DNA from 2 places in the [Pantoea] beijingensis genome. Region 1 is predicted to be linked to the other one. Evidence: predicted binding sites of a transcription regulator. Region 1 holds the regulator's gene; the other holds the start of a gene.
The links. The regulator LexA, encoded in region 1, represses DNA repair genes until DNA is damaged. The targets are predictions, from matches to a motif close to TNCTGTATGTACATACAGNA.
Positions count from the first base shown of each region.

Region 1 (16,281 bases):
GACCGCTGAAGGAACTCACTAACGTGGAAAAAAGTCTGCAACTTAATAAGCTTCAGGCCTACAGCCGCCTGATGCGCATTGATAAGCCTATTGGTTCTTTGCTGCTGCTGTGGCCGACATTATGGGCATTGTGGCTTGCAGGGATGTCTGTTCCTTCCTTAAGCGTGCTGGTGGTGTTCGTGCTGGGCGTTTTTTTTATGCGAGCGGCGGGGTGTGTCATCAATGACTTTGCCGATCGTAAAATTGATGGGCACGTAAAACGCACCGCGGAACGCCCTTTACCGAGCGGAAGAGTGAGTGAGAAAGAAGCGAAGCTGTTATTTGTAGCGCTGGCGCTGATTTCGTTTGCCTTAGTGTTAACGCTGAATAGCATGACTATTTGGTTATCGCTGGTGGGATTAGCACTGGCGTGGATTTATCCCTTCATGAAACGGTTTACCCATTTACCGCAGGTGGTATTGGGGGCGGCTTTTGGGTGGGCGATCCCAATGGCGTGGGCGGCGGTGAGCGAGAGCGTTCCTCTGGCCTGCTGGCTGTTGTTCTTCGCGAATATCTGTTGGACTGTGGCGTATGACACATTGTACGCCATGGTAGATCGGGATGATGATTTGAAGATCGGGGTAAAATCAACCGCGATTCTTTTTGGCCGTTTCGATAAGCTGATCGTTGGCATGTTGCAACTGGCTGCGCTGGTATTCATGATGGCGGTGGGGGGGGAATTGCAGCTTAACGGTGCATTTTACTGGTCGTTATTGTTGGCGGGGGCCCTGTTCGTCCATCAGCAAAAACTGATTGCAGGCCGCCAGCGTGAGCGCTGCTTTCAGGCTTTTTTAAATAATAATTACGTTGGGTTAGTGTTATTTATTGGCGTGGCATTAAATACCGCGCCTTTTGCGACGATGTTTTAGTCAGGGGCGGTTCCGTTCATCCTTCGGGTAACCCTGCAGGACAGGAAAGCGCTGGCCCAGCCCCCGCGCTTTTCGACAGCCTTCTTGCCCGCTTCGCAGCTCCCTTCACAAATGCTGTTTTCCGAACGCACCTTTCGCGATTATCAGCCCCATCCCTGGGGCTTACCCCTTCGGGACCCGCACAAGTGCTGTTCAAAACACTCCCTGTGTTTTGTCACCAGTTCGCTGGTGAGCGAAATTTTTGCTGAATCAGAAGCCGTCTGGTTGCTACGACTCCCCGGTCACTTATGCAATGAGCTTCCGGGGATGCGCGCCGCGCGCCTTAAGGTGCAACCGCACTCTCTATGGTCAGACGCACGTCCTGAGTGATCAGGTCTGCCAGCAGCCGGTATACTTTTTGTGTCTGTTCTGGCAGTGCGTTTCCGGTATCACTGATATAACCTTCATCACGTAGTGTTAATACCAGTGATGAAAAGACGGCTTTATCAAAAAACTCGGGCGCATTGATACCATGTAGCACGGAAAGGCGTTGTGCCATCGTACGACTCTCTTTTTCCAGTGAACCGCGATTGATTGCAGGATTGGCGCTGAGAATCGAAAACGTGATGGCATAGCGCTGCAGCGTTTCACGTACACCAGCAGCCAGTAATTGCAGAGAACGAAAGCGGACAGGATTTAAACGCACTACGGCCTCATCAGCAATAATCAATCCCTGACGAGCGAGTTCGGCGGTGAGAGCATCCAGAACCTGTGGGATCTCTTCTTTGTCCCAGCGCAGGAATAGCTCACTTTTCAGCATCGGATAAATCACGCTAACCTGACGCAATAGCTCAGCATGTGAAATCTCACGGTGCTGTTGCACAATCGCGGCAAGCAATGCGGGCACCACCAGCATATGATGAACATTATTGCGGTAGTAGGTCATTAGCACCGCCTGTTCGCGGGGCAGAATGATGATATCGCCAATATTATCCTGTTCGGTTTCAAACTTGTTCATACCCAATGCGCTATCCAGCAGCGCTTCTGCGCTCAGGTCGGGGACGGTTGCATCTGGAGAGTAGGGAACATTGCGCAATAACTGAATATAACAGTCTAGCTGTTCGGTCAATTGGTCGCGCGTCAATGAACGTTGACGTGAGGCCAGTAGGGCCGTGACGCATAAATTCATTGCATTTGCAGCACCAGCATTGTTAATACTGACCATCACCCGCTGTGCGATATCGTTTACCGCAGGGATTAGCCAGCCGGGACGCTGAGCTTCAATCGGATCGATGGCGTCACGCCACTCGGGCACATGTTTGTTGAGATAGTTAACCAGTGGGAGTGGTTCACCGAAGTTAACGTAACCCTGGCCCAGATTACGCAACTTACGCAACCCCCGAACCATCTGCATAAAGCTTTCTTTTTCTTTTGTCGCGCCACGCAACTCTTTGGCGTAGGTGCCGACCTCCATGACGTGCTCATAGCCGATGTAAATCGGTACCAGCGTGATCGGCCGGTTGCCGCCGCGCAGCATCGCCTGAATCGTCATCGACAGCGTGCCGGTTTTAGGTGCGAGCAGGCGTCCGGTACGTGAACGTCCGCCTTCCACGAAGTATTCCACCGAATAACCACGGGCAAATAGCTCGCCAAGGTATTCACGAAATACCGTGGAGTAGAGCTTGTTACCTTTAAAAGTACGGCGGATAAAAAAGGCACCTAAACGCCGGAAAATCGGTCCGGCTGGCCAGAAATTCAGATTAATACCGGCAGCGATATGAGGGGGAACCAGCCCCTGATGATAAAGCACATAGGAGAGCAACAGGTAATCCATGTGGCTGCGGTGGCAGGGCACATAGACGATTTCATGTCCATCCTGCGCCAGTTGGCGTACCCGCTCGCCACCATTAACATTAATGCCCTGATACAGTTTGCTCCATGTCCAATCCATAACACGAGCGGTCAGTCGAACTGTTTCATGGGAGAAATCAGCTGCGATCTCTTCCATCAGCTCAATAGCATTTTGTTGCGCCTTTTCGTGGGGTATTTTTTTACTGCGTGCTTCATCCTCTACCGCTTTAGCAATAGCTTTCGATTTTAGCAAGCGCTTAAATAACTCCTCGCGCACCGGCAAACGCGGACCTACGGCCGCCAGACGCTGCCGGGCAAAGTGCATCCGCGCGACGCGTGCCAGCTTTTGCGCGATCGTCTTGTCGGTACCATGTTCCGTTGCCATATAGCGCAAGGAAACCATTGGAGAGAAGCGAACGAAACTGTCTCGCCCAAGCCACAGCACGGCAAAGAATTTTTGCACGCCATTTAATACGCGCAAGTGCGGTGTTTGTTCGCCCTGTACTTCGCGGCCAGGCGCACGGCCAAACATCACTGAAACCGGCACCATCTGTACGTCAAGATCGGGATTGCTTCGATGCAGATCCAGATACTCATGGAAAAGCTTTACCGATTCCAGATTAGGTACAAAGTAGGGGAACACGCGTGGGCCTTCATGAATAAAGACATGACGCGGCAATTCCGTCCCATCTATCTCCAGCGGTTCCAGTGGATCGGGCAGATTATGGATACGGCACTGCGCTCGCAGTGCAAGGAGATCGGCCTTTGAATCATAAGGCAACACATACATAATAGGGTGCGAGGTATCGAGCCCCAGTTCAGCTACCGGATCGGCCGGAATAGCCTTGCTCTTCACCAAAAATGAGAGCGGTAAATTCAGTAACTTATAATAGAAATTACGCCAACCTGACATAGATAACATGAAGCCTCTTGTTAGCAAAGCGCGGCAAGCATACCAGAAAGTGCCACCAAGATCTGTGGCATTGCAATTTGCGCATCATCCCCAAATTGACGTTAAACATCTCAAAGGGTTCAATTAATATGGCAAATAACGTAACGGGTTTGACTCGTATCATCAAAGCAGCGGGTTATTCCTGGCAAGGATTGCGCGCAGCATGGCAGCATGAAGCCGCGTTTCGACAGGAGTCGATAGCGGCGCTAATCGCGATTGTGATTGCTTGCTGGCTCGAGGTTGATGCCGTAACTCGCGTGTTATTAATTGGTTCCGTGCTGCTGGTTGTGATCGTGGAGATTCTGAATAGTGCCATTGAGGCGATTGTTGACCGCGTTGGTAGTGATTTCCATCCTCTCTCCGGCCGGGCAAAGGATATGGGCTCTGCTGCGGTCCTGTTAAGCATTCTGCTTGCCCTCTTCGTCTGGATAATGTTGCTGTGGCCACTTTTACGATAGCCTGCTCAAAATTCCACAAATCGCTGTTTTTTTGACTCATTTAGGTTTTCAAGCCACAAATACCTGTATATACTCACAGCGACTGTATAAACAACCAGGGGGCGGAATGAAAGCACTAACAGCAAGGCAGCAACAGGTTTACGATCTGATTCGTGATCACATTAATCAGACTGGTATGCCGCCTACGCGTGCGGAAATTGCTGCGCAACTGGGTTTCCGTTCCCCTAATGCTGCGGAAGAACACCTGAAGGCGCTGGCACGCAAAGGCGTAATTGAAATTGTTTCCGGTGCTTCACGCGGTATTCGTTTGATGATGGAAGACGAAACGGGTCTGCCACTCATTGGTCGGGTGGCCGCGGGCGAACCGCTTTTGGCGCAGGAGCATATTGAATGCCACTTCCAGGTGGATGCTGGTTTATTTAAACCGCATGCTGATTTTCTGCTGCGTGTTAGCGGTATGTCCATGAAAGATATTGGTATCATGGACGGCGATTTACTTGCGGTGCATAAAACGCAGGACGTGCATAACGGACAGATTGTGGTTGCGCGTATTGATGATGAAGTTACCGTTAAGCGATTGAAAAAACAAGGAAATACGGTTCAGCTTTTGCCAGAGAATAGTGAGTTTCAACCAATTGTTGTCGACTTGCGTCAGCAATCTCTGACCATTGAAGGTTTGGCTGTTGGGGTAATTCGTAACGGTAACTGGTTATAAAAGTAGTGCAGCTTGCACGCTGATGGTATCGGCGTGCGTTTGAGTGGATGTTTTTGTATCCGTTGCATCCGTTCACGCATCCTCCAATAAAAGGGCATTTCGCGTTCTGAATGCTTATGCGACTCTTTTCCGTAGCTGATAAAAATCTGTGGCGTCTTGCACTACCGATGATCCTGTCAAATATCTCTGTGCCATTATTGGGCCTGGTTGATACCGCCGTTATTGGTCATCTTGATAGCCCCGCGTATCTTGGCGGTGTGGCTATTGGTACGACCGCCACCAGCTTTCTGTTTATGCTGCTGTTATTCCTGCGAATGAGCACGACAGGATTAACCGCGCAGGCATTTGGTGTGGGCAATAAACCCGCGCTGGCACGTGCGCTGATGCAACCTTTATTCATCGCACTGGTTGCCGGGGCATTTTTTGTCCTGTGTAAAGAGCCCTTAAGTCATCTGGCGATCCGTATCGTGGGTGGTAACGGTGAAGTGCTCTACCAGGCTCATCAGTTTATGTCGATAAGGTGGCTAAGCGCACCGGCAACGCTGGCGAATCTTGTGATACTGGGTTGGTTGCTGGGGGTGCAGTATGCGCGTGCGCCGGTGGTATTGTTGGTGGTCGGCAATCTGGTCAATATTCTTCTCGATTTGTGGTTTGTAATCGGGCTGAAGTGGGGGGTGGCAGGCGCTGCTGCTGCAACGGCTATCGCCGAGTATGCCGCTTTAGTGGTCGGGTTATTGATGATTTGGCGCGTGCTCAAACTGCGAGGTATTTCACTGTCGCTACTGTGCCGCAGCTGGCGTGGCGATTTTTCTCGCCTGCTGCGCCTGAATCGCGACATCATGTTGCGATCTTTGCTGTTACAACTCTGTTTTGCTTCACTGACTATTTTGGGTGCACGTTTGGGGAGCGATACCGTTGCGGTGAATGCGGTCTTATTGATGTTCCTCACCTTTACCGCCTATGCTCTCGACGGATTTGCCTATGCGGTGGAGGCCTATTCAGGGGAAGCATATGGTGCCCGTGATGGCAGTAAGTTGCTCAAAGTATGGCATGCCTCTTGTCGGCAAGCGGGATTAGTTGCCCTCTTTTTTTCACTGGTCTACGCCCTGATCGGGGAGTGGATCGTTTCGATGCTGACATCATTGCCGTCGTTGCGCGAGCTGGCTGGGCACTATCTGATTTGGCAGGTGGTTTTACCGTTGATTGGTGTCTGGTGCTATCTACTGGATGGCATGTTTATCGGCGCGACGCGTGGTAGTGATATGCGTAATGGCATGGCGGTTGCGGCATTGGGTTATGGCCTGACGCTGCTGACATTGCCGTGGCTTGGGAATCATGGGTTGTGGCTGGCGGTGATGGTGTTTTTGATGCTTCGGGGGATAACACTTTGGTGGATCTGGCACCAGCATTGGAAAAAAGGGAGTTGGTTCCCCAGCTGATAGACGTAATGCTGTTTTCCATCCGTTGATGATGGGTTCGAATATTGCTAATGCATTCAGGATGTTGTGCTTATTTTTAGTTTCTATTTTGGGATTTTTATCTGCCTTTTCGTCTCATTGCAATAATATGAACTACAATTAAAACTGTAATCAGCAAGTAGACAGCGTTTTCCTCCAACGGAAAAGCGTTCTCTGATATGTAACACCAGAAGCTGTTATCACCTAAGGTAGAGGAATTGAACATGAATAGAGACGAAGCCGGCGGTAACTGGAAACAGTTTAAAGGTAAAGTGAAAGAGAAATGGGGCAAGTTGACCGATGATGATATGACCGTTATCGAAGGTAAACGCGATCAACTTGTCGGAAAAATTCAGGAACGATACGGATATGCGAAGGATGAAGCGGAGAAAGAGGTCAACGATTGGGAAACAACCAATAAAGACTATCGCTGGTAGACGCATATGCCTGTTGTATTTGACGCGGCAGCGTTTTTTATCCGTCTCGGCGTCATTGGCTCTATAGAGAACAGCGTAAGCCTCAGGACGTTACGTCGTGGCTGTATATAGCGCTGTTTAAGCCTTTCAGGACGATGCTCCTACCCAGGCACACGGAGGTGCCGTTTAATATTTCTTCTACTTCTCTGGCGAAGAGTCATTTCTCCCTTACTTACGCTTTATTCGCTAAATGTACCCCTACGCTCCCCCCCACAATGTGGGATCGACGCCGATGCCGATAGTGGCTAGCGACCGCGTTTTTTGCTCACTAAACTATGATCGTGCTGACAATTATCTTGCTGAGCGCAAGACTCAACTTCAACGCAGCCGGCACATAGCCCGTGAGCTTCGATAATACTGTGTCTCAGGTTAAAACCGGACTGATGTGACAGTATTTGTAAGATATCTTCAACGCCCTGAGCATGCCTTTCATCAACTGAACCACATCGGTCGCATATTAACATGGCTGAAGTATGCCGGGGTTCCTCGACATGGTGACAAACTACATAGCTATTATTCGATTCAACGCGGTGAATAAATCCTTGTTCCAGAAGGAAATCAAGTGCGCGATAGACGGTAGGTGGCTTGGCTTGAGGTTCTGAAACGCGCAGCAAATCGAGGAGGTCATAAGCGCTGATAGCTCCATTTTGTTCGCTCATTAATCGTAGGACTTCCAGGCGCTGTGGTGTCAGACGCACATTACGTTGCTGACAGAGTTTCTCAGCCTGTGACAGGATCTGTTCAGGAAGAATAGGACTCATAAAAGATCTCCGCGCCGAAATGAGATGTTATCTTATCACGTACGCAAAAAAACACCGAATGCTACAGGATGCGCTCATACAGTCAACTCGCCGTGATCCTGTTCGCTCGTTGGTAATACCCTACATCGGCCCAATCACTCAGATGCGACTTAATTTCTGCAGGGTACTGAGGCGTGCGATCCGCACCTTGGCTAATTCTGTGATATCCTTGCACACATAATCGTCATTTATTAACCTCCACAGAGTTATCTTTCTTCATGACCCATAATCCCCCTGCAAACCGCTTTTCCATCGCTCCCATGCTTGACTGGACAGATCGCCACTGCCGTTATTTTCATCGTCAGCTGACACAACAGGCGTTGCTTTATACCGAAATGGTGACAACCGGCGCGATCATCCATGGCAAGGGCGACTATCTTGCCTGGAATGAAGAGGAGCAGCCGGTGGCGCTACAGCTTGGTGGTAGCGACCCTGCCGCGTTAGCCCAGTGTGCGAAGCTGGCAGAAGCGCGTGGTTACAGCGAAATTAACCTTAACGTGGGTTGCCCTTCAGATCGCGTACAAAATGGCCGGTTTGGTGCCTGCCTGATGGGTGAAGCTGCGCTGGTAGCGGATTGTATTAAAGCGATGCGTGATGTAGTCGCGATCCCGGTTACGGTCAAAACCCGCATCGGTATTGATGAGCAGGATAGTTATGCGTTTTTATGCGATTTTATTAGTACGGTGGCGCATCAAGGGGGCTGCGATACCTTTATTATTCATGCACGTAAAGCCTGGCTTTCTGGTCTAAGCCCGAAGGAGAACCGCGAGGTTCCCCCACTTGACTACCCACGTGTCTATCAGTTAAAGCGTGATTTCCCACAATTAACCCTGGCTATTAATGGCGGCGTGAAAACCCTGAGTGAAGCACGAAACCACCTGCAGTATCTTGATGGCGTAATGATGGGGCGTGAAGCCTATCAGAATCCCGCTATTTTGATGCAGGTTGATCGTGAGCTATTTGGGAGCGATCGCCCGGAAATTGATCCCGTTGCGGTTGTCAGAGCGATGTACCCCTATATTGAGCGCGAGCTATCCCAGGGGACGTATCTTGGACACGTGACACGGCATATGCTGGGTCTGTTCCAGGGGATCCCGGGAGCACGTCAGTGGCGACGTCATTTGAGTGAAAACGCCCATAAGCCAGGTGCAGGGATTGACGTAGTGGAGCAGGCCCTTTCATTGGTTGCTGATAAGATCCCGATGACAGCCTGATGTTGCTGCTGGGCGCCGTTAATATTTAACCATTTTTTAGTCAGTTTCACCATGCAGGAGTTCTCGGCTTTTATAAAAAGATATATTTTCCAATGCATTAAGGCACACTGTGAGCTGGCATGCTTCTTGTAATAGCGATCCCATATTCTGTTATCTGGAGCTTGCCAAATGGACATCCTGTTTGTGATTGGTTTTTTTTTGATGTTGCTGCTGACCGGTGTTTCCCTGCCTGGCATACTGGCCGCGCTGATGGTTGCCACCCTCTTTATGATTGTCGGTGGGCTGTTAGCTGTTGTTGTAAAAATGTTGCCGTGGCTGATTATGGCGATCGTAGCGGTATGGATTTACCGCGGATGGAAAAATCCAAAACCGCGCGATCGACGCTGGACTTCGTTTTAATAAATCAATGCGTTATGGATATGCAGTGAAAATGGAATGCGCGCTGGATCACAGCATGGCTGTTTGCTCAGCTCTTTACCGCATTTAAACATACTTTTTACTTATATTTTATGTCAGGATAAATGCAGTTGAGTCAAACGTATTCATCGCCGCTGACCCTACAACCAGCGTGAACAATAAAATAATAAAAAAAGGGCTTCCCACGGGAGCCCTTTTTACATGAAGCCGCTAAGGTATCAGCAGGCTTGATCCTTGCGTCGTACGACTCTCCAGCATTTTATGGGCGTGTTGTGCATCGCGGAGCGCGAACTTTTGATTGTCGGGCACATCGACTTTGATAACCCCGCTGGCAATGAGTGAAAACAGTTCACTACTGGCTAATGCCAGTTCCTGACGCGTGGTGACATAACTATGCAGCGTTGGGCGCGTAACGTACAGTGAGCCTTTCTGACTAAGAATGCCCAGGTTAACGCCGGTTACCGGGCCGGAAGCGTTGCCAAAACTTACCAGCAGCCCACGCGGTTGTAGACTGTCCAGCGAGGCTTCCCAGGTATCTTTACCTACCGAATCGTAAACGACGCGCACTTTTTCCCCACCGGTCAGCTCATTGACTCGGGTGACTATATCTTCTTCCCGATAATTGATCGTCGCCCATGCCCCGGCATTTTTTGCTAGTGTGGCTTTCTCCTCGGATCCGACAGTACCAATCAAATGTGCGCCTAGCGCTTTTGCCCACTGACAGGCAATCAATCCCACACCACCCGCCGCCGCATGGAACAGGAACACTTCATTGGGTTGAACTTCATAGGTTTGGCGCAGCAGATAATGTACCGTCAACCCCTTTAAAAAGCAGGCAGCAGCTTGTTCAAATGAAATGGCATCCGGGAGTAAAGCGACTTTATCAACGTGAAGGTTGTGTAATTCACTGTAGGCACCAAGTGGAGATTGAGCATAAACAACGCGATCGCCCGGTTTCACGGTGGTGACTGCCGAACCCACTTTTTTAACGACTCCGGCCGCCTCGGTACCTAGTCCTGAAGGCATTCCGGGCGGTGAGTAAAGCCCGCTGCGGATGTAAGTATCAATGTAGTTGATACCGATTGCCTTATTTTCAACCTGTACTTCCTGAGCGGCAGGATCGTCAAGGTCGATATCCACCCATTGCAATACCTCCGGACCGCCGTGCTGAGAGAACTGTATACGTTTCGTCATGATGACTCCTGTTAACTCCGCGTGATTGATGAGAGGACGTAAAGCACATGAACGAGTATACTTGCGCGTCTCCTCAACTGATTTTCGGTATTGCATTCACTATGGCAGGAAATAAACCCACCAACAAATCGAACGAAACGCGTGACCGCCAGATGGAAGGGCTAAAACTACCGCCTCATTCATTGGAAGCGGAGCAGTCGGTGTTGGGTGGTTTGATGCTGGATAATGAACGTTGGGATAACGTTGCAGAGCGCGTGGTTGCGGAGGATTTCTTTAGTCGTCCACATCGGCTGATCTTTGGCGAAATGCAACGTCTGCTTGAGATGAGCAAACCGATTGACCTTATCACTCTTTCTGAATCACTTGAGCAGAAGGGCGAACTGGACATGGTTGGCGGTTTTGCCTATCTGGCCGAGTTATCAAAAAATACGCCAAGTGCGGCAAACATTGGCGCTTATGCCGATATTGTTCGTGAACGTGCGGTTGTACGTGAAATGATTTCTGTTGCCAACGAGATCGCCGATGCCGGTTTTGATCCGCAGGGACGTAGCAGTGAGGATCTGCTGGATCTTGCTGAATCTCGCGTTTTCCAGATTGCGGAAAGCCGTGCCAATAAAGATGAAGGCCCTAAAAGCATCGATCAGATACTTGAGGCTACGGTGTCCCGCATTGAATCCCTGTATCAAACGCCACATGATGGCGTCACGGGTGTGGATACCGGCTATCAGGATCTGAACAAGAAAACTGCAGGCCTGCAGCGATCGGATTTGATTATCGTTGCCGCGCGTCCGTCAATGGGGAAAACGACCTTCGCCATGAACCTGTGTGAAAACGCGGCGATGTTGCAGGATAAACCCGTCTTAATCTTCAGTCTTGAGATGCCCGGCGAGCAGATCATGATGCGTATGCTGGCATCCTTATCGCGTGTGGATCAGACGCGTATTCGAACCGGTCAGTTGGACGATGAAGACTGGGCGCGTATCTCGGCTACGATGGGCATTCTGCTTGAGAAGAAGAACATGTATATCGATGATTCTTCAGGCCTGACACCAACTGAGGTCCGTTCCCGTGCGCGTCGTGTCTTCCGTGAAAACGATGGGCTGAGCCTGATTATGATCGACTACCTCCAGCTAATGCGTGTTCCTTCACTTTCAGATAATCGTACGCTGGAAATTGCCGAAATCTCCCGCTCGCTGAAAGCATTAGCAAAAGAGCTACAGGTACCGGTGGTGGCATTATCGCAGCTTAACCGCTCGTTGGAGCAACGTGCAGATAAACGTCCAGTTAACTCGGATCTGCGTGAGTCCGGCTCCATTGAGCAGGATGCCGATCTGATCATGTTTATTTATCGTGATGAGGTATATCACGAAAACAGCGATATGAAAGGTATCGCTGAAATTATCCTGGGTAAGCAGCGTAATGGTCCCATCGGTACCGTACGTCTGACGTTTAATGGCCAATGGTCCCGCTTTGATAACTACGCCGGACCGCAATACGACGACGAATAAGTAAAATAAAACCTAAGGGACAGAAACGCTGCTGTCTCATTGGTCCCTTCTTTCAGAGACGTCCGTACCTTTTCGCACGTTGGTGGCGTTATGCAGCAGGCAAGCATGACGCGACTTCTTCTGGCTATTAGAAAATAGTGTTGGACATTACCTGAAAAAATGCGCTTATCTGTAGTGGCTTTGGGCCTTTATTTATTCGTGGATTGGTCATGACCAATATTGATGACTTCGATCTTAAGATACTGACTTTCTTACAAACTAACGGTCGACTTACCAATCAGGAATTAAGTGATTTAGTCGGGCTATCAGCATCGCAATGCTCGCGACGCCGTATTAGCCTGGAGCAGGCTAATTTGATTCTTGGCTATCATGCGCGTCTTTCACCAGATGCCGTTGGGTTGGGAATGATTGGGCTAATAGAAGTACGCCTGATCAATCACACGTCGGAATATGTTGAAAGTTTCCATCGGATGGTTGCCGGGGAATCGGCGATCGTCGATGCCTGGAAAACCACCGGGGATGCGGATTATCTATTAAAGGTTGCCGTTGCTGATTTAGCGGGATTAAGTGCGCTCATTAGCCAACTGGTGGCTGGCCATCAGAGTGTGGCTCACGTTAAAACCTCTGTAGTACTGAACAGGCTGAAGGAAAATGGTTTGATGATGAGCTCCCGTCCTTAATTGTCGCGCTGCCGTTAACAAAATCTGTCGGCATATTAAGGAACAGGAAAGTCATTATTTTTAGACATCTATGTGCAACTTAGCGGTACATCAGTCCGGTTTTGCCTAAAATTGGACAATCAGAAATCTTCGTTATCAATGGGTTAATTCATTGGCACCATCCGGTTGTAATTTGCGCCCCGGATGGTGCGATTTTTTAATGTGTTAAAACTGCGATTGCCGCATGTGACCCAATGCTAACCCGCCTCACCTGTTTTTTCTCCATCTCAAATAACAAACTATCTGATAAATCAGAGCCCAACGATGCTACTGTGGGCATAGAAACGAGATAGCCGTAATGTTTTTGGTTGCGGGGGCATCTGCTTTCCTGCAATCTGAAATGGGGTAAGCAATCCGGGTATCCAGCACCGATAGCGACGGTAGCGTGCACGGTGTAACAAAGAATCATACTGCGCAAAGCGAGATTAAAACTAATTTAGGAGATCTACACCGTGTTTCAAAATGTTGATGCCTACGCCGGCGATCCCATCCTCTCTTTGATGGAGACATTCAAGCAGGATACGCGACCGCATAAGGTGAATTTGAGCATCGGATTATATTACGACGCACAGGGCATAATACCGCAATTGCAGGCTGTCGCGGCGGCAGAAGAGCGTCTGAATGCACAGCCGAAAAGTGCTTCACTCTATTTGCCGATGGAAGGATTGCTCTCTTATCGTAATGCGATCGCGCCCTTACTGTTTGGTGCCGATCATCCAGTACTTAAAGCCGGGCGTATTGCCGCGGTTCAGACACTGGGTGGGTCCGGGGCGCTGAAAGTTGGCGCTGATTTCCTCAAGCGCTATTTTCCGGATTCTGATGTGTGGGTCAGCGATCCAACATGGGAAAATCATGTTGCAGTCTTCTCGGGTGCCGGCATCAAGGTGCATACCTATCCGTGGTACGATACTGAAACCAATGGTGTGAAATATGATGCCTTTATTGCTCACCTGAAAACCTTGCCTAAGCACGCTATCGTATTGCTGCACCCATGTTGCCATAACCCAACCGGTGCCGATCTGACCGATGCACAGTGGGATGAAGCCATCGAGGTGTTAAAGGCTCAGGAACTGCTGCCGTTCCTTGATATCGCCTATCAAGGTTTTGGGGCAGGTATGGAAGAAGACGCCTATGCCATTCGTGCAATTGCAGCAGCAGGCTTGCCTGCGCTGGTGAGTAACTCTTTTTCTAAGATCTTCTCGCTTTACGGTGAACGTATTGGTGGTCTCTCCGTCGTGTGTGTTAACCCTGAAGAAGCAGAACGGGTTCTGGGACAGTTGAAAGCCACCGTTCGCCCAATCTACTCCAGCCCTCCAACGTTTGGTGCTCAGGTTGTTTCCTGTGTATTAAACGACGAAAAGCTCAAAGAGAGCTGGCTGGCCGAAGTGGAAACCATGCGTTTGCGTATTCTTGAAATGCGTCAGGTCTTTGTGGACGTGTTGTCTTCTGCTATCCCTGGCAAAAACTTCGATTATCTACTGAAGCAGCGCGGCATGTTTAGTTACACCGGTTTGAGCGTTCAGCAGGTTAATCGTCTGCGCGAAGAGTTTGGTGTCTATTTGCTCGGTACTGGACGCATGTGTGTGGCAGGTCTGAATGCTAAAAATGTTCATCAGGTAGCGGAAGCCTTTGCTGCGGTGATGTGATTATGTCGCGATTTTGACTGAAAACAGCAGGCGTGGCCTGCTGTTTTTTTATCTATACTTAAACCGCATCTATGCACTTCGGGCACATCATTGCAATGCTCTTGGGGGCAGGTAAATTGCCGCCACTACGCGGTATTGTCGGTCGGTGCCTCCAGCAACTCGAATCATTAACTCTACAGACCATCTGGCAAAAGGGGCATACAGATGTGGTATCAGCAGACCATCACGTTAGCCGGAAAGCCGCGCGGTTTTCATCTGATTACCGATGAAATCATCGGACACTTGCGGCGGCTTGGTGATGTTCAGATAGGTCAGCTGCATTTACTGCTGCAGCACACCTCGGCGTCACTCACACTGAATGAGAATTGCGATCCCAGCGTTCGTAGCGACATGGAACAGTATTTTTTGCGGCATGTTCCAGAAAATGCGCCTTATCAACATGATGACGAAGGTGCCGATGATATGCCTGCCCATATCAAGTCGTCATTGCTGGGGGCTTCACTGGTATTGCCGATTAGCCGTGGACGTTTGTTACTGGGCAGGTGGCAAGGTATCTGGCTTGGCGAGCATCGCAATGACGGCGGGCCGAGGCGGATTGTCGCCACGATACAAGGGGAATAGCATGAATATCTCTGATTTATTATCTTATTGTATGAATAAGCCAGGTGCAGAACAGAGCGTACACAGTGACTGGAAAGCCACGCAAATCAAGGTAGATGATGTGCTTTTTGCCATGGTGCATGAGATGGAAGGGCGACCTGCGGTTTCGCTAAAAACAACACCCGCGTTGGCCGATTTGATGCGTGAATCCCATAAAGATATATTGCCAGATGAACATCTGAACAAGTCACACTGGAGTACCGTTTTCCTTGACGGTAGCCTGAAGGATTCCCAAATCTATTATCTGATAGATGCCTCTTTCCAACAGGCGTTAAGCACCCGTTCTGGCGGTGCTTAGTCGTATTCGTACACGTCTATTGCTGGGTTAACACAGGTGGACGTGTTGCCTGCCCCCCGTGTTTTGTATGCTGCCACTGGGTGGCGTAATGCATCTGTGTTAAGGGTGGGACAGAACAGAGAAGAGGTGGCGATTAAGTGTCGTAAGAGGAGAGGGCGTTGTTTTACGGCAATTTTAATATGGGCTGGCGAATGTGAATATCACAGGATACAAGGATCTTAAGCGGGGCTGGATAAACTCAGCCCCGCAGGTGACTATTTTTTCAGGAGTGGTTTCAGGAAACGTGCGGTGTGAGATTGCTCGCACTCTGCAACGGTTTCTGGTGTGCCCGAAACCAGAATTTCGCCGCCGCCGCTACCGCCTTCAGGGCCCAGATCGACAATCCAGTCGGCCGTTTTAATCACGTCCAGGTTGTGCTCGATAACCACAATGGTATTGCCCTGATCGCGCAACTGGTGCAGCACTTCCAGCAATTGCTGGATATCCGCGAAGTGCAGGCCGGTGGTGGGTTCATCCAGGATATACAGTGTTTGGCCCGTACCCCGTTTGGACAACTCACGCGCAAGCTTCACGCGCTGTGCCTCGCCACCGGACAACGTGGTTGCTGACTGACCCAGACGAATATAGGACAGGCCGACATCCATCAGCGTTTGTAACTTACGCGCCAACGCCGGAACGGCATCAAAGAAGTCACGGGCTTCTTCGATGGTCATCTCCAGCACTTCGTGGATACTCTTGCCTTTATATTTAATTTCCAGCGTTTCGCGGTTATAGCGCTTGCCTTTACATTGATCGCACGGCACATAAATATCGGGCAAAAAGTGCATCTCAACCTTGATCACGCCATCACCCTGGCAGGCTTCGCAGCGCCCGCCGCGCACGTTAAAGCTAAAACGGCCCGGATTGTAGCCACGAGCACGCGCTTCAGGCACCCCTGCGAAAAGCTCACGCACCGGCGTGAAAATACCGGTGTAGGTTGCCGGATTTGAGCGTGGGGTGCGGCCAATTGGGCTCTGATCGATATCGATC
Region 1 covers NZ_CP071409.1:3,721,535-3,737,815, reverse strand. The annotation lists gene ubiC (chorismate lyase) at 1-22, shown strand, start outside; gene ubiA (4-hydroxybenzoate octaprenyltransferase) at 24-908, shown strand; gene plsB (glycerol-3-phosphate 1-O-acyltransferase PlsB) at 1,231-3,651, opposite strand; gene J1C60_RS16910 (diacylglycerol kinase) at 3,780-4,148, shown strand; gene lexA (transcriptional repressor LexA) at 4,255-4,863, shown strand; gene dinF (MATE family efflux transporter DinF) at 4,980-6,302, shown strand; gene J1C60_RS16895 (CsbD family protein) at 6,545-6,757, shown strand; gene zur (zinc uptake transcriptional repressor Zur) at 7,042-7,557, opposite strand; gene dusA (tRNA dihydrouridine(20/20a) synthase DusA) at 7,815-8,810, shown strand; gene pspG (envelope stress response protein PspG) at 8,979-9,209, shown strand; gene J1C60_RS16875 (quinone oxidoreductase) at 9,438-10,421, opposite strand; gene dnaB (replicative DNA helicase) at 10,523-11,929, shown strand; gene J1C60_RS16865 (Lrp/AsnC family transcriptional regulator) at 12,139-12,609, shown strand; gene J1C60_RS16860 (amino acid aminotransferase) at 13,101-14,294, shown strand; gene J1C60_RS16855 (secondary thiamine-phosphate synthase enzyme YjbQ) at 14,499-14,915, shown strand; gene J1C60_RS16850 (MmcQ/YjbR family DNA-binding protein) at 14,917-15,252, shown strand; gene uvrA (excinuclease ABC subunit UvrA) at 15,507-16,281, opposite strand, start outside.

Region 2 (16,281 bases), 690 kb from region 1:
CCTGCACCGCACCCGCAGGAAGTCCATGGGCCTGTAGCGCGCTCTGGATAACGCGTACCGTCGCACTGTTGGTACGGTATGTCTCTTTGCCACCGCGCAGGATCACCGCATTGCCCGTTTTCAGACAGAGCGAAGCAACATCAACCGTAACATTCGGACGCGCTTCATAAATGACCCCCACCACACCGAGCGGCACGCGGCGACGTTCAATACGTAAACCGCTGTCGAGCTGGCCACCGTCAATCAGCAATCCAACCGGATCGGCCAGGCGGCAAACCTGGCGTACATCATTAGCAATACCGGCTAAACGTTCAGGCGTAAGCGCAAGACGATCGAGTAACGCTTCGCTCATATTATTCTGACGTGCATCAGCCAGATCCCGCTGGTTTGCCGAAAGGATTTCGGCACTCTGCGCCTCAAGTCGATCGGCAATCGTCAGCAGGAGCTGATTTTTTTCCGCGGTGGAGAGTACCGCGAGTTGGTAAGATGCCGCTTTCGCCACTTTACCCATTTGTTCAAGCATCATATGCCCCTTAGCTGACGATCATATCGTCGCGATGCACCGCGACCGGCCCATATTCATAACCGAGAATTTCACTAATTTGCTGGCTGTGGTGCCCGGCTATCATTCGCATTGCATCGCTGTTATAACGGGAAACACCGTGGGCCACATCACGTCCTTGCAGGTTGCGGATGCGGATAACCTCACCACGGGAAAAGTTTCCGCTCACCTGACGGATACCTTTTGGTAACAATGAGCTGCCGCGCTCTAATATCGCTGACAACGCACCGTCATCAACGATAAGCTCACCAGCCGGCGGCGCACCAAAGATCCAACGTTTGCGATTTTCCAATGGCGTTTCCAACGCATGAAAGCGCGTACCGACGGGTTTACCGTCGATCACATCACCAATCACGCTGGCACGACTGCCCGCAGCAATAATCACATCAATTCCGGCACGACAGGCAACATCAGCAGCCTGCAGTTTGGTAGCCATTCCGCCAGTCCCCAGCCCTGAAACGCTGTCTCCGGCAATGGTACGCAGCGCATCATCAATGCCGTGTACATCGCTAATAAGTTCAGCAGCAGGATCGTGGCGCGGATCGGCGGTAAACAATCCCGGTTGGTCGGTCAGCAGCAGCAGTTTATCCGCTCCCGCCAGCATCGCCGCCAGCGCAGAAAGATTATCATTATCTCCAACTTTGATTTCCGCTGTGGCCACGGCGTCATTTTCATTAATAACCGGCACAATGTGGTTATCAAGCAATGCACGTAGCGTGTCACGCGCATTGAGAAAACGTTCACGATCTTCAAGATCGGCGCGCGTCAGTAACATCTGACCGATGTGAATACCATAAATAGAGAACAATTGTTCCCAAAGCTGAATCAAACGGCTTTGCCCCACGGCAGCCAATAGCTGCTTTGAGGCGATGGTCGGCGGCAGTTCGGGATAGCCCAGATGCTCACGCCCGGCCGCCATTGCGCCCGAGGTGACAATAACAATTCGATGTCCAGCCGCGTGCTGCTGCGCGCACTGGCGGACTAACTCAACAATATGTGCCCGATTTAACCGACGCGATCCGCCGGTCAGGACACTGGTACCCAATTTGACTACCAGAGTCTGGCTGCCACTCATTATTTCCTGCCATTGCTAAAAAAAGTATGCAAACAGACGTTTTATCAGGTGTCAGGCGCGATGCCAACAGGCATCGGGGGAAAAGCACAAAAATCCCGTTCATGACATTCAATACGATAAAGGGCGATTCACAATAAATGCTAAAAACTGTCATAAATCGTTCATCGCCAACGGGTAAAACGTTCGTGCAATTAGAACAGCAACCGTGGCAATACTGACGTTTACTCATTCGGGATAATAACAAATGAAGAAGAGCGCTCTGGCAATTTTAACCGCTGCACTGGCTTTATCCGCAACGGCACATGCAGCAGAAATTTATAATAAAGACGGTAATAAGCTGGACCTCTATGGCAAAGTCAAAGCTCAACATTATATGAGTGATAACGACAGCGCTAATGGCGATCAGTCTTATATCCGTATCGGCTTTAAAGGCCAGACACAAATTAACGACCTGATTACCGGTTACGGCCAGTGGGAATATCATGTTCCAGTGAACAATGCCGAAAGCGAAGGAACTAAAAGCACCCGTACCCGTTTGGGCTTTGCGGGTCTGAAGTTCGGTGACTACGGCTCTTTCGATTACGGTCGCAACTACGGCGTACTGTATGACGTTGAGGCAATCACCGACGTGTTCCCTGAGTTTGGTGGTGACGGTACCGCACGCGCTGACAACTTTATGACCCTGCGTTCTTCCGGTGTTGCAACCTACCGTAACAACAATTTCTTCGGTCTGGTTGATAACTTGAAATTTGCCCTGCAATACCAGGGTAAAAATGACTCGAATAGCATTAATGGTCGTTCGGATGTTCTGCGTCAGAATGGTGATGGATACGGCGGCTCACTGAGCTACGGTATCGCAGATACTGGCGTCAGCATCATCGGTGCCTATACCAGTTCTGACCGTACCGACAGCCAGCAGCGCTCCGCCTTTGGGCACGGCGACAAAGCTGACTCGTGGGGAACAGGCCTGAAATACGATGCTAATAGCGTGTATTTGGCAGCGATCTATACCGAAACGCGTAATATGACGCCAATCACTGGCACATCACGTCTGACCGGTGATGCGGTTAGCGGAAGCGCGAATAAGACACAAAACATTGAGTTGGTCGCACAGTACCAGTTTGACTGGGGTCTGCGTCCATCACTGGGTTATGTGCAAACCAAAGGTAAGGATATTGAAGGCGGTATTGGCGACGTGGATTTAGTAAAATATATCGACGTAGCAACAACCTACTACTTCAATAAAAATATGTCGACTTACGTCGATTATAAAATCAACCGTCTGAGCGATGATAACAAACTGTCACTGAATAGCGACGATGTGGTCTCGTTAGGTCTGGTCTATCAGTTCTGATATTCAATCGGGGTGGGTAATGCCCACCCCGATTCTCTTCTCAATAATGCAATACCCGTTTAAACCGTTAACTGTACGGGCCGATCTTCGAAATCTTCTGCCGGAAATAATCCCAACTCCATCTCCTCCAGTAACGCCTTTAAACGCTCGTGAAAATTACGCAGTGTTTCTTCCAGCTTTTGGTTATTCTCTTTCCCTTTAATCGCGGTTGGCTGCCAGTGGCCTTCTTTATCATACAAGCCGAAATAATATTCGTAGGTAAAGCGATCGGCGTGCGCTTCTAACTCCATCCACCACCCCCAAAATTCACGGGCTTCAGGTGCAGGTTTTACATTGACGCATACGGCAAGGCAATCGAAGAAGAAACGTTCATTTTCACATTTGTTCTCACGGATGTAAGGGCCAAGAGACCCAAAACGCTTCATTAATCGACTCTTCGGATGTCCACTCGGTAACGTCATGTTTTAACCTCATTTAATAAGTTTTTACGCTAAATCATTCGGATTGCCAGCCACATAGCCAACAGAAGTACAATTTTGAGTATGATGGGTATAGCAAACTATTGAAAAATAGCAACTACTGGCGCAGACGTTTCTCCAGCCAGTCACAAATTCGATTAAGCCCTTGGTCAAAATTTTTCATCACCGGAGAAAAAGCGATAGGCAGTAGTTTGCCATCCGCAGATGAATTAACGATAAGGCGCGAATCGTCTTCCGGACTAAACGGATCGTTGTGCCAGAAGCCTGACAGCATAGGTGTCGGCGTCCGCCGTCCCAGCAGCCCCTGCATTTTTAGTGAGTAGCGGCTGAGCTCGGTACGCAGCGCAGAATCCTCTGCCTGTGACATTCCGAGGCGGCTGGCAAGCACATCCATATACATATCCGGCACGCCGTCCTGCCGTTCCCGTTCGACCAGCAAGCTATGCACCACAGGACCAAGACAGGCAATAGCACGCAGGCGCGGAGCTTCAAGGTAAGCTAACCGCACGGCTACATTGGCACCAAATCGGAAGCCGAAAGCCGCAACCCGGGTATGATCCACCCACGGAACATTTTCCAGCCCGCGCAGAACCTGCTGATGTAGAAAGCTGGAGTCCGGCGTAAGTTTGCAGCGCGAAGAGAAGCCTACGGAGGGTATATCAATAGTCAGCATTGCAATGCCGCGCGGCGCAAGATAGTCACGGTAAAAATGATAATAATCACTTTGCAGCGTATCCAGACCACCGCACATCAGGACGGTAGCATAAGGAGCCTGATGCTCTTTCGGCATATGTAAAAAACCAAAAATAGGGCTTCCGTCAGGTATCGCAAACTCCAGTTCTTTCAGTTCGGAGTCAAGATAGGGTACGGCTTCTTCATAAGCCCGATTCGCCAGTGTTTGCGCCTGTTCTGCCAGTTCATCGCCTTTAATGTGCGGATAGGAAGCCAGGCTATAGAGATTGGCGGCATGGAGCCAGCACTCCCCCGCTGTCGCATTATCCTTTGCCTCTGCGGCTTTCTGCTGCCAGAGCATCGCCTGTTTTGACCACTCATAAATCCAGTTACCACTACGATAGCCAATCACCGTATCTAGTAGCCCGCGAGTCGTTCGTTCAACGTCGCTCACCGCGATCCGGGCCAATACTTCGATAATTTCCTGCGGTGGCAGGCCACGCCAGCTCCACATAAGACGATTAAGCATACGGTACCAGACCGAGTAATTTTCTCCGTCGAGAGTGGACTGCACGTTACGTGTGGGATAGTGGCGGCGTTTAACCAGTGAGGAGGTTTCAGGATGCTTAAAACGAGGCTTGAACAGCTCCTCGCTGAGATTTTTCGATGTCATGGTAAGGCTTCCTTCCGGCGCGACATAGCGAAAGGTCAGTCTATCGCAGTAGCCGCAAGAGCGCGACCCGCAGAAACAACAATGCCCGGGAAAACCGGGCATGGGTAAAGATATTGTTCAATCGTTACGGTAAACGTTTAGCTCTTAACGATAGGCGGGACATACACAACGCCCATATCCCACGGCTGCTCAATCCAGGTGTTCTGCGGAATATCCACCACATAATCATCTACCAGCGGGCGGCCTGCAGGTTTTGCAAAAATCGTTACAAAACGCGCTTTCGGATACATATCCCGAATAGCCTGCGCGGTGCCGCCAGTATCCACCAGGTCATCAATGACGATGAAACCTTCGCCGTCACCTTCTGCACGCTTCAGTACCTTCATCTCACGCTGATTATCGTGGTCATAACTGGAGATGCACACGGTATCCACGTAACGGATATTGAGTTCGCGCGCCAGCAAGGAAGCGGGAACCAGACCACCGCGACTCACCGCGATAATGCCTTTCCATTGTTCGACTGGAAGTAGGCGCTGGGCCAGTTTACGGGCATGAATTTGTAACATATCCCAGGTGACGACGTATTTTTCACTCATAAAGGCATCCCGACCAACAATTTTGGCTTAAATATATGCAATGGGAAAAGGTTGCGCGAGATTATAAGGATCTGAAGCGGTAAAAACCAGCATCCGGAACCTCGGTTGCAGGTTTTTACCGCGGCGGGTTGCACACGCTGCGTTAAAGGGTGGTATTCTTTGCCTGGCTCGCTGGATTTAGCGACGGCGATCTTTTAACTGGAAACTATGCGACGCACCGGCCTGACCGGTTGCCGAAACAGGAGACTTATTGTGTCTGAACTGTCTCAATTATCACCACAGCCGCTGTGGGATATTTTTGCCAAAATATGCTCAATCCCACATCCTTCTTACCATGAAGAAGCGCTGGCCGAACACATTCTTTCCTGGGCCAAAGAGAAAGGTTTCTGGGTCGATCGCGACAATGTCGGTAATATTCTTATCCGTAAACCCGCGACCCCGGGCATGGAAAACCGCAAACCTGTCGCGCTGCAGGCCCACCTTGATATGGTGCCGCAGAAAAATAATGATACGGTCCACGATTTTACCAAAGATCCGATTCAACCCTGGGTTGATGGTGATTGGGTAAAAGCACGCGGTACCACGCTGGGGGCTGATAACGGTATCGGCATGGCCTCCGCCCTGGCAGTACTGGCCGACGAAAGCGTCGAGCATGGCCCACTTGAAGTGCTGCTGACCATGACCGAAGAAGCCGGTATGGATGGTGCATTTGGCCTGCAGGCTGGCTGGTTACAAGCAGATATCCTGATCAACACCGACTCCGAAGAGGAAGGTGAAATCTATATGGGCTGCGCAGGCGGCATCGATTTCATCACCACATTACCGGTTGAACGTGAAGCTGTCCCAACCGGTTTTGAAACGCTTAAGCTAACGATTAAAGGGCTGAAAGGCGGACATTCCGGTTGCGACATTCACGTTGGGCTGGGTAACGCCAACAAATTGCTGGCGCGCTTTCTCGCCGCGCATGTGAAAGATCTGGATGTGCGTCTGATCGATTTTACCGGCGGGACGCTGCGCAATGCCATTCCGCGTGAAGCCTTTGCAACGCTTGCCGTTGCAGTCGAACAGATTGATGCGCTGAAGGCCGCTGCAACGGGCTATCTGGCAACGCTGCAGAACGAGCTAAGCGCAAAAGAGAAGAATCTCAATGTGCTGATTGAGCCGGTAGCCAACGACGTACAGGCGCTGACCAATAGCAGCCGCGATCGCTTTTTGGCCCTGCTGAACAGTACGCCAAATGGGGTTATCCGCAATTCAGACGTGATGAAAGGTGTGGTTGAAACTTCACTGAACGTTGGCGTGGTTTCCCTCAAAGAAACCGAAGCAGAAATTATCTGCCTGATTCGCTCACTGATCGATAGCGGTAAAGATTACGTCGTTGAGATGCTGGTATCTTTGGGTACACTGGCCGGTGCGAAAACCGCACCAAAAGGTGGCTACCCTGGCTGGCAGCCAGATGCAACGTCGCCAGTGATGGCCTTGGTACGTGAAACCTACGAGAAGTTATTCAATAAAACACCTAATATTCAGGTGATTCACGCAGGTCTGGAGTGTGGTTTATTTAAGAAGCCTTACCCGGAAATGGATATGGTTTCTATCGGCCCAACCATCACTGGTCCGCACTCACCTGATGAGCAGGTACATATAGAGAGCGTTGGCCTGTACTGGAAACTGCTGACCGCGCTGCTAAAAGCGATTCCAGTCCGTTAATCCCCTTTCGCGCTCCAGTCGCGCGTTTTTTTGCAATTCGTATCGCAGAAAAGAGCATGGTATCAGGTATCCAGGATGGTAGCCTGACCGTTACAGCGCCAGTAAAAACTGGCGTTCAAGCTGGGGAGGCAACAGCGTAACATGAAGTCCCACTAATCTGACACCACGTCCGCCACGGCGCTCGTCCCATGTTTTTCTTGCCACGGCAATCAAATCATCCTTATTCAATATTGGCCAGACATGTTCCTGAGTCGTGAGCTGAAAATCATTAAATTTGAGTTTTACGCCCTGCCGGGCAATATGCCGATCCGGCTTGATCGCCGTCAGCCGACGTTCCAGTTCATCATACAAATAATCAATAATCGTCAGGCATTGTTCCCAGCTGTGTATATCTTCGGAAAGCGTACGTTCAACACCCAGTGATTTGCGTAGTCGCTCGGTGTTCACCTGCCGCTCATCAATGCCGTTGCTACGTTCCCATAACACCCGTCCAAATTTGCCAAAACGTTTAAGTAGCGCGATAAGGTCGCTCTTTTGTACGTCTGCACAGGTATAAAGCCCCAGTTCTTCCAGTTTTTTTGCCGTCACCTTGCCGACGCCAGGGATCTTTGCCAGCGGCAGCGTCAGCAGGAAAACGGACATCTCCTCAGGCGTGATCACAAACTGACCATTGGGTTTATTCAAATCAGAAGCAATTTTAGCCAGAAACTTTATTGGCGCGACGCCGGCTGAAGCCGTCAAATTAAGTTCCCGATGAATAGTTTCACGAATCTCGCGCGCCATAAGTGTTGCAGAACCGTAACAATGCGGGCTTTCGGTCACATCGAGGTATGCTTCATCCAGCGAAAGTGGTTCAATTAATGAGGTATAGCGCGAGAAAATCTCCCGGATATGACGAGACGCTTCTTTATAAGCGTCAAACCGACCGGGAATAACCTTAAGGTGCGGGCAGAGTTTTAGCGCCATTGCGGTCGACATCGCGCTGTGTACACCGTACTTTCGCGCCGGATAGTTAGCCGTGCTAATCACCCCACGCTGCTGCTGGCTACCGCCAATAGCAATAGGGATATCGCGCAGGCTGGGATCGTCGCGCATTTCAACCGCTGCGAAAAAGCAGTCCATATCAACATGAATGATTTTACGCATATCCCCTCCGAAGGCACTGTATAAGTATACAGCAAAAGGCAGCGAATTCAATATCTGCACGCGTGACAAAACAGGGTAGCAGACAAAGAGAATCAGGCGGATTGAAGGGGATTTTTAACGATCAGCTTGATAAAAAAATAGACAATGTTAATGTTGCGCTGCGATAGCGGAATTTTCCGATAATGCAAGCGACAGACGTGCTCTCACGAATGCAGTTAAAGGTGTGACCGGCCAGCAAAAGAACGCTTTCCCCGCCGTTCGGCAGGTCCGGATTTCACGGGTAAGCTAACGATGCGAACGGCCACCCATCCGCATTCGAAAAAATAGCCGTTGCACTTAAACCCCTCTATTTCAAGGGAATCAGAATGGTCAAAATCGCACTGTTTTTTGCGATGATTTTTCTGCCAGCCGTTAGCATGGCCAGCATGCCTGAACCTGTTCAGCCACTGGCGCCGGTAAGCAAAGAGTTAAAGAAACAATTAATTGGCACGCCCGTTTATCTACAGATATTCAAAGAAGAACGCACGCTTGAGCTATATGGCAAAATCGGCAATGAATATCGCTTGCTGGATAGTTATCGTATCTGCAATTTTTCCGGCGGCCTTGGTCCAAAACGTCGTCAGGGAGACTTTAAGAGCCCCGAGGGGTTCTACACCGTCACCCAGAACCAGTTGAAGCCTGACAGTCGTTTTTATCGCGCAATCAATATTGGTTTTCCCAACCAATACGATCGTGAACAGGGCTACGATGGCAAATATTTAATGATCCACGGTGACTGCGTGTCCATTGGCTGTTACGCCATGACCAATACCTATATGGATGAGATATTTAACTTCGTCAATGCAGCGCTGCGTAATGGTCAGCCGGAAGTGAATGTCAGTATTTATCCCTTCCGTATGACCGACGCCAATATGCAACGGCACCGTAATTCAACCGATGCCAATTTCTGGAAGCAACTGCAGCCCGGCTATGCATGGTTTGCACAATACCACCAGCCGCCTACTGTGAGCGTAAACTCAGGCCGCTACGTATTGAATAACAGCTCCTCGCTGATGAACAGCAGCACCCGCTCATCCTCGAGTTCCTTCTTCGCGCTCTCCCAGACAAAATAGTACCCATTCGCCGGGTTCAATTTTGTGCCAGGTTTCGTTACCGGTTAAGGGTTGGGTGGCAATAACGGTGACCACGTCGTTAGGCGTGGTCTGTTTCTGAAAATCAATCTCCACATCCTGATCGAGCAATTTAGCTTTGCCAAAAGGTGCGCGGCGGGTGATCCAAAACAGATTCGTCGAGCAGAACGCCATCAGATAACGCCCGTCCGACAACAACATATTAAATACCCCTTTCTGCCGCAACTCCGCTGCCAATTCCGCAATGTAACGAAAAACAGCAGGCCAGTTTCCCGGCGTGCGCGGATAGCGGGTAGTCAGCTTATGCAGCAACCAGCAAAACGCTTTTTCGCTATCCGTTTCCCCTATCGGGCGAAATGCCCCGGTATCCAGATGACGATAGCCTTTTAACTGACCATTATGCGCATAAGTCCAGTTGCGTCCCCACACTTCGCGAGTGAAAGGATGGGTGTTCTCCAGTGACACTTCACCCCGGTTTGCCTGGCGGATATGTGCCACAACCGAATGGGATTTGATGGGATATTCCTGCACTAAGCGTGCAATCGGCGAGTTAAAACTGGGTTGTGGATCTTTAAACGTGCGGCATCCCTTACCCTCATAGAAAGTGATGCCCCAGCCATCTTTATGCGGCCCTGTTCCTCCGCCACGTTGTACCAGCCCGGTAAAGCTAAAGCAGATATCCGTTGGGACGTTTGCGCTCATCCCGAGCAATTCGCACATCGTTTTACCTCTGAAATTGACTGCTTATTTGGCGCCGCACCACGTTCTGCCCGGGGTTATCCCGGGCGACAAACAACGTCATTATCCCGCGGTTACTTAACCATCTCTTTTTCAATTAGCAGCATCAGGATATGGATGACTTTAATGTGGATCTCCTGAATGCGATCGGCATAACCAAAATGCGGTACACGAATTTCAATATCTGCCATACCTGCCATTTTGCCACCATCTTTGCCGGTCAGGGTAATAACTTTCATCCCCTTCGCACGCGCGGCTTCTACCGCTTTCATAATATTGGCGGAATTGCCTGAGGTGGAGAGCCCTAATAGCACATCACCCTCAAAGCCCACGGCCTCAATATAGCGAGAAAAGACGTAATCGTAGCCAAAATCATTGCTGACGCAGGAAAGATGACTGACATCTGAAATCGCAATCGCCGGATAGCCAGGGCGATTTTCACGATAGCGTCCGGTCAATTCCTCGGCAAAATGCATCGCATCGCAGTGTGACCCACCGTTACCGCAAGAAAGCACCTTACCGCCCGCTTTGAAAGCGTCGGCCAGCAGCACTGCCGCGCGTTGAATAGCATGAATGTTGGCTTCATCGCTCAGAAATTTATTTAGCGTCTCTGCGGCTTCGTTTAGCTCCGAACGAATAATATCCTGGTACATAGGGATGTCCTTTGGATGAGAGGAAAGTCATCGCTAAGTTTACCGGAATGGGCATTAGCCGAAAAGCATCGTTCACACCGCACCCGATCTTTGACTTTTACTGCTGCGGGATTGTGAGCCACGTTGTAATTATTATGTAAACACATTGCTAAGAACCTTCATCTGTTTTAAACATGGATCATTGGTTTAAACAGGTCAGACCTCTTACAACCTACGGAGCGGTTAATTATGATGGTTCTCAGTATTATCGCGACGCTTGTACTGTTCGGCGCACTCTTTTACCACCGGGTCGGTCTGCTGCTCAGCAGTATTATCCTGCTGGCCTGGACTGCCGCGATGGCAATGCTGTCACTCTGGACGCCATGGTTACTGATACCACTGGCGATTATTCTGCTACCGTTTAATTTTTTGCCAATGCGTCGTGCACTGTTCGCGAAACCTGCGTTTCATACTTTTCAAAAAGTGATGCCGCCAATGTCACGTACCGAAAAAGAGGCAATAGACGCCGGTACAACCTGGTGGGAAGGCGAGTTATTCCGCGGCAATCCTGACTGGAAAATGCTGCATCACTATCCTCAACCGCGACTGAGCGAGGCTGAGCAGGCATTTATTGACGGTCCGGTGGAGGAGGCCTGTCGGATGGCGAATGATTTCCAAATCTCTCATGAAATGGCCGATCTGCCGCCAGAGCTTTGGGCTTTATTGAAAGAGCATCGTTTTTTCGCCATGATCATTAAGAAAGAGTATGGCGGGCTTGAGTTTTCGGCGTATGCACAAGCATGTGTGCTGCAAAAGCTTGCGGGCGTTTCCGGTATTCTGGCTATTACTGTCGGCGTCCCAAACTCTCTGGGCCCGGGAGAATTACTGCAACACTACGGAACAAATGAGCAAAAAGATCACTATTTACCGCGCCTGGCACGCGGCGAAGAGATCCCCTGCTTTGCCCTTACCAGTCCGGAAGCCGGTTCTGATGCGGGTGCGATTCCCGATACTGGCGTGGTATGCATGGGCGAGTGGCAAGGCGAACAAGTACTGGGCATGCGCCTGACGTGGAACAAACGCTACATTACGCTGGCCCCGATCGCGACCGTGCTGGGTTTGGCTTTTAAGCTATCAGACCCCGAACATCTGTTGGGAGAGACCGTAGAACTGGGTATCACCTGTGCGCTAATCCCTACCCGTACGCCCGGCGTTGAGATTGGTCGCCGGCATTTCCCGCTTAATGTCCCCTTCCAGAACGGCCCAACACGCGGCGAGAATATTTTCGTGCCAATCGATTACATCATTGGCGGACCGAAAATGGCCGGGCAAGGCTGGCGCATGTTAGTGGAATGCCTGTCGGTGGGGCGTGGAATTACACTACCATCCAACTCAACCGGCGGCCTAAAAAGCATTGCGCTAGCGATAGGCGCTTATGCTCACATTCGCCGCCAGTTCAAATTGCCCATCGGAAAAATGGAAGGGATCGAGGAACCGTTGGCACGGATTGCCGGTAACGCTTATGTAATGGACGCGGCAGCATCATTAATTACCTGTGGCATTATGCTGGGTGAGAAACCAGCCGTTCTCTCAGCCATAGTAAAATATCACTGCACCCATCGGGGACAGCGTGCCATCGTTGACGCCATGGATATCGCCGGCGGTAAAGGCATTATGTTGGGCAGCAGTAACTTCCTGGCCCGCGCCTACCAAGGCGCGCCGATTGCCATCACCGTCGAAGGTGCCAACATCCTGACACGCAGCATGATTATCTTTGGTCAGGGTGCTATCCGTTGCCATCCTTATGTTCTGCAGGAAATGGCAGCGGTACAGAGCAACGATGTTAGCGCTTTTGACCGCGCGCTGTTCAGCCATATCGGTCATGTTGGCAGCAATAAGGTACGTAGTCTGTGGCTTGGCCTGACCGGAGGGCGCACCAGTCGTTCCCCTACGCGAGATGCAACCCGACGCTACTACCAGCATTTGAATCGCATCAGTGCCAATCTGGCGCTACTGTCTGATATCTCCATGGCGGTATTGGGGGGAAGTCTGAAACGTCGCGAGCGCATCTCTGCTCGCCTCGGCGATATACTAAGTCAGCTCTACCTGGCCTCAGCGGCACTCAAACGTTATGAGGATGAAGGACGCCATGAAGCGGATCTACCGCTGGTGCACTGGGGCGTGCAGGATGCCCTGAACCAGGCGGAAGTCGCAATGGACGATTTACTGCGGAACTTCCCAAACCGTTTTATCGCAGGGATACTGCGAATCACGATCTTTCCTACTGGCCGTCATTGTCGCGCACCTTCCGATAGCCTTGACCACACGCTGGCGCAAATACTGCAAGCACCCTCAGCTACGCGTACGCGGTTAGGTCGGGGCCAATATCTGACGCCGAGTGAACATAATCCGGCCGGACAGTTGGAGAGCGCATTGCAGGACATTATTGCCGCAGAAGGCATTCACGATCGCCTGTGCCAACAGTTGAAAAAAAATCTGGCTTTTACCCGACTTGACCATCTGGCTACACGCGGCCTTAAAGAAGGATGGATTAACGAAGAGGAGGCAACAATCCTGACTCAAGCGGAAAGCAGCCGCCTGCGCTCAATTAACGTTGACGATTTTGAGGCAGATTCACTGGCAACTCAGCCAGTAAAGACGGTAAAACCACAGCCTGAAATTGAAGCAGCCTAAACCCGCGCGGTCTGAGGCCTGTAAGGCCTGCGTGTTCAATCACGCAGGCCTTAACGATCAGGCACTCTGACGCACTCTCGCGATCAACGCATCGATATTTTCCACATGCTTTGCTGCCAGAATAAGTGAACGCCCCAAAACTATCGCATTACGCAGACATTCGGTACGCATCACCGCATTATCGATTTGCGTCATATCCGCGATCTGAGACATACCGACGGTACGGCGGATCGCTTCCGTGCCGCAAAAACCAATGGTGTCTTGCCAGACCTTCTGCAAAAATGCCGCCGCATAACCAGGATAAGCCAGCGCATGGTCGCGGCTTTTCTCTTTGGCCAGACTCAGAAAGCGTTCGGCAAAGGCGTTCCATAATTCGCGCACATCGGCCAAACGTTGCTCACGCGCATCTGCTGCTTCACGTGGGGACAATAATCCCGGCAGTGCACAATAATTCAGCAACAAATTACCGATCGCCGTTCCTACGTCAAAACCGATAGGGCCATAAAAACCGAATTCAGCATCAATGGCCTTCAGGCTGTTCGGTGTCACAAAAACAGAGCCACTATGAATATCACCATGCAGTAGCGCTTCTGCATGCGAGAAAAAATGGTGTTTTAAACCGGCAACGGCAATTTTCAGCTCAGCATCATCACGCAGTTCAGCCGCCTGTTCTTCCAATGCCAAAGGATACGCGTTACGCTCGTGACGCTGGTAAGGGTCGTTAAAAAACAGATCTTCAGTAATCTCACAGAGCTCAGGATTGGTAAAACGGATTACCGATGCTTTTTTTTCGTGTGGATGCTGAAAGAAATCAGAGGTATGAAAGAGCGTTTGCGCCAGGTATTCGCCCAATTGAGAGGCGGCCTGCGGGAAATAGCTGCCTTTTACCAACTCACCCCGCCAGATAGCATGATCGGAAAGATCTTCCATTACCATCACCGCCAATTGAGCATCGTAATGCAAAATCTTTACGGTATGCTGCGGGCAAAAATGGCTATGGACCTGTAATGTTTCGGCCTCAATACGTGCGCGGTCCAGCGTCAATGGCCAGGACTCTCCTACGCAGCGTACATAAGGCAGCGCTTGTTTGACGATGATGCGGCTGTTGCCTGAGAGATCAAAAATTTTGAACACCAGATTCAGATTACCGTCGCCAATTTCCTGCGCACTCACCAGAGAGGACGGATCGTCCAATCCGCCGAATTGCCGGGCATAATCCACCGCATCTGCGGCAGTGAACGTATGATATTGCGACATTGCTCTGTTCCTCATCAAAATCGGTAAAATAAGCCGTTCAGACGTCTATACATCCGTTTTGCATGTTGGCACACTATCCCACATTAACGCAACATGGATTTAACGCATATGCAGACACTCAGCACCACCAGCTTGCAAGTTCGCGATAATCAATTGTGGATCCTTGACCAGCAGGCACTCCCGCAGCAAAAAACATGGTGCGTCACGCCCGATGTCGGGACGCTGGTCAGCCATATTAAAGCGTTACGCGTACGCGGCGCCCCGCTTATTGGCCTTTCGGCCAGTTTATTGCTGGCACTGCTGGCAGAGGGAGGGATGCCCCGTAACCAGCTGGCCGAATCGCTTGAGGTGCTGCGCGCTGCGCGTCCTACGGCGGTAAACCTGATGAATAACCTCGATCGGATGAAGCTGGCTCTGACCCAGGAAAATTTTGTTACCGCCCTCACCTTTGAAGCTCTACGTCTGGTAGAAGAAGATAAAACGCTATGCGACAGCATTGCCGAGGCGGGTAGCGCACTGGTTAAACCCGGCAGCCGTTTACTGACGCACTGTAATACCGGCGGCTTAGCCACTGCAGGCGTGGGTACCGCACTTGGCGTAATTGTACGCGCGCACCAACAGGGCAAGGTTAGCCACGTATGGGTTGATGAAACCCGTCCTTTATTACAGGGAGGGCGCCTCACTGCATGGGAGCTTGGTGAACGCTGTGTGCCTTATCGGCTTATCTGTGATTCGATGGCCGCCAGCCTGATGGGGCAAAAGCAAGTTGATGCCATCTGGGTCGGCGCCGATCGCATCGCTGCGAATGGCGACGTTGCAAATAAAATCGGCACTTATAGTTTGGCCGTGCTGGCGCATTATCACAGGATCCCTTTCTATGTTGCCGCACCCCATACGACGCTTGACGTGCACTGTCCAAACGGTGCAGCCATTCCAATTGAAGAGCGCGATGCCCGCGAAGTTACTGGCGTAGCTGGAAGTTTTGGTGACGTTCAGTGGGCACCGGAGAACGCATCGGTGTTCAATCCGGCGTTTGACGTGACACCCGCTGCACTGATCGCCGGTTGGATTCTGGATACTGGCGTAGTCACGCCTGCACAGGTTGAAGCGGGGATTTTTCAACCATCATCAGCAAACGGCTGATGATGCTCAATAGCCGCAAATTATCATTCATAATGGGGGACTTTACGCCCCCTCTGCTATGGTCGTCAGGGGGAACTCTGACGCAAAAACGAATTTATCAGTATTGCCCATTAAGGTAAGCGTGGATAGGCATCGGCAATATTATCACCCGTAAAATTCGCCACCCAACCCGCAGGATTATCAAAAATACGGATCGCGGTGAAGTTTGGCGCCGAGCCCATATCAAACCAATGTGGAGTACCAGCAGGTACCGAGATCAGATCATTTTTCTCACACAGAATTTGATAGATCTTCTCCTCAAGGTGCAAACAGAATAATCCGGCACCTTCGACAAAAAAGCGCACTTCATCTTCACCATGCGTATGCTCAGACAGGAACTTATCGCGGAGCGCTGCTTTCTGTGGGTTGTCCGGGCGCATA
Region 2 covers NZ_CP071409.1:3,032,706-3,048,986, forward strand. The annotation lists gene proA (glutamate-5-semialdehyde dehydrogenase) at 1-523, opposite strand, end outside; gene proB (glutamate 5-kinase) at 534-1,637, opposite strand; gene ompC (porin OmpC) at 1,882-2,991, shown strand; gene crl (sigma factor-binding protein Crl) at 3,051-3,452, opposite strand; gene frsA (esterase FrsA) at 3,568-4,815, opposite strand; gene gpt (xanthine phosphoribosyltransferase) at 4,953-5,411, opposite strand; gene pepD (beta-Ala-His dipeptidase) at 5,664-7,121, shown strand; gene dinB (DNA polymerase IV) at 7,212-8,267, opposite strand; gene dpaA (peptidoglycan meso-diaminopimelic acid protein amidase) at 8,633-9,379, shown strand; gene J1C60_RS13860 (class II glutamine amidotransferase) at 9,338-10,117, opposite strand; gene lpcA (D-sedoheptulose 7-phosphate isomerase) at 10,210-10,788, opposite strand; gene fadE (acyl-CoA dehydrogenase FadE) at 11,017-13,461, shown strand; gene mtnK (S-methyl-5-thioribose kinase) at 13,519-14,718, opposite strand; gene mtnA (S-methyl-5-thioribose-1-phosphate isomerase) at 14,827-15,861, shown strand; gene J1C60_RS13885 (1,2-dihydroxy-3-keto-5-methylthiopentene dioxygenase) at 15,972-16,281, opposite strand, start outside.
Region 2: dinB (DNA polymerase IV) is a predicted target of LexA. The motif match lies at 8,282-8,301, and genes of this name have one in related genera.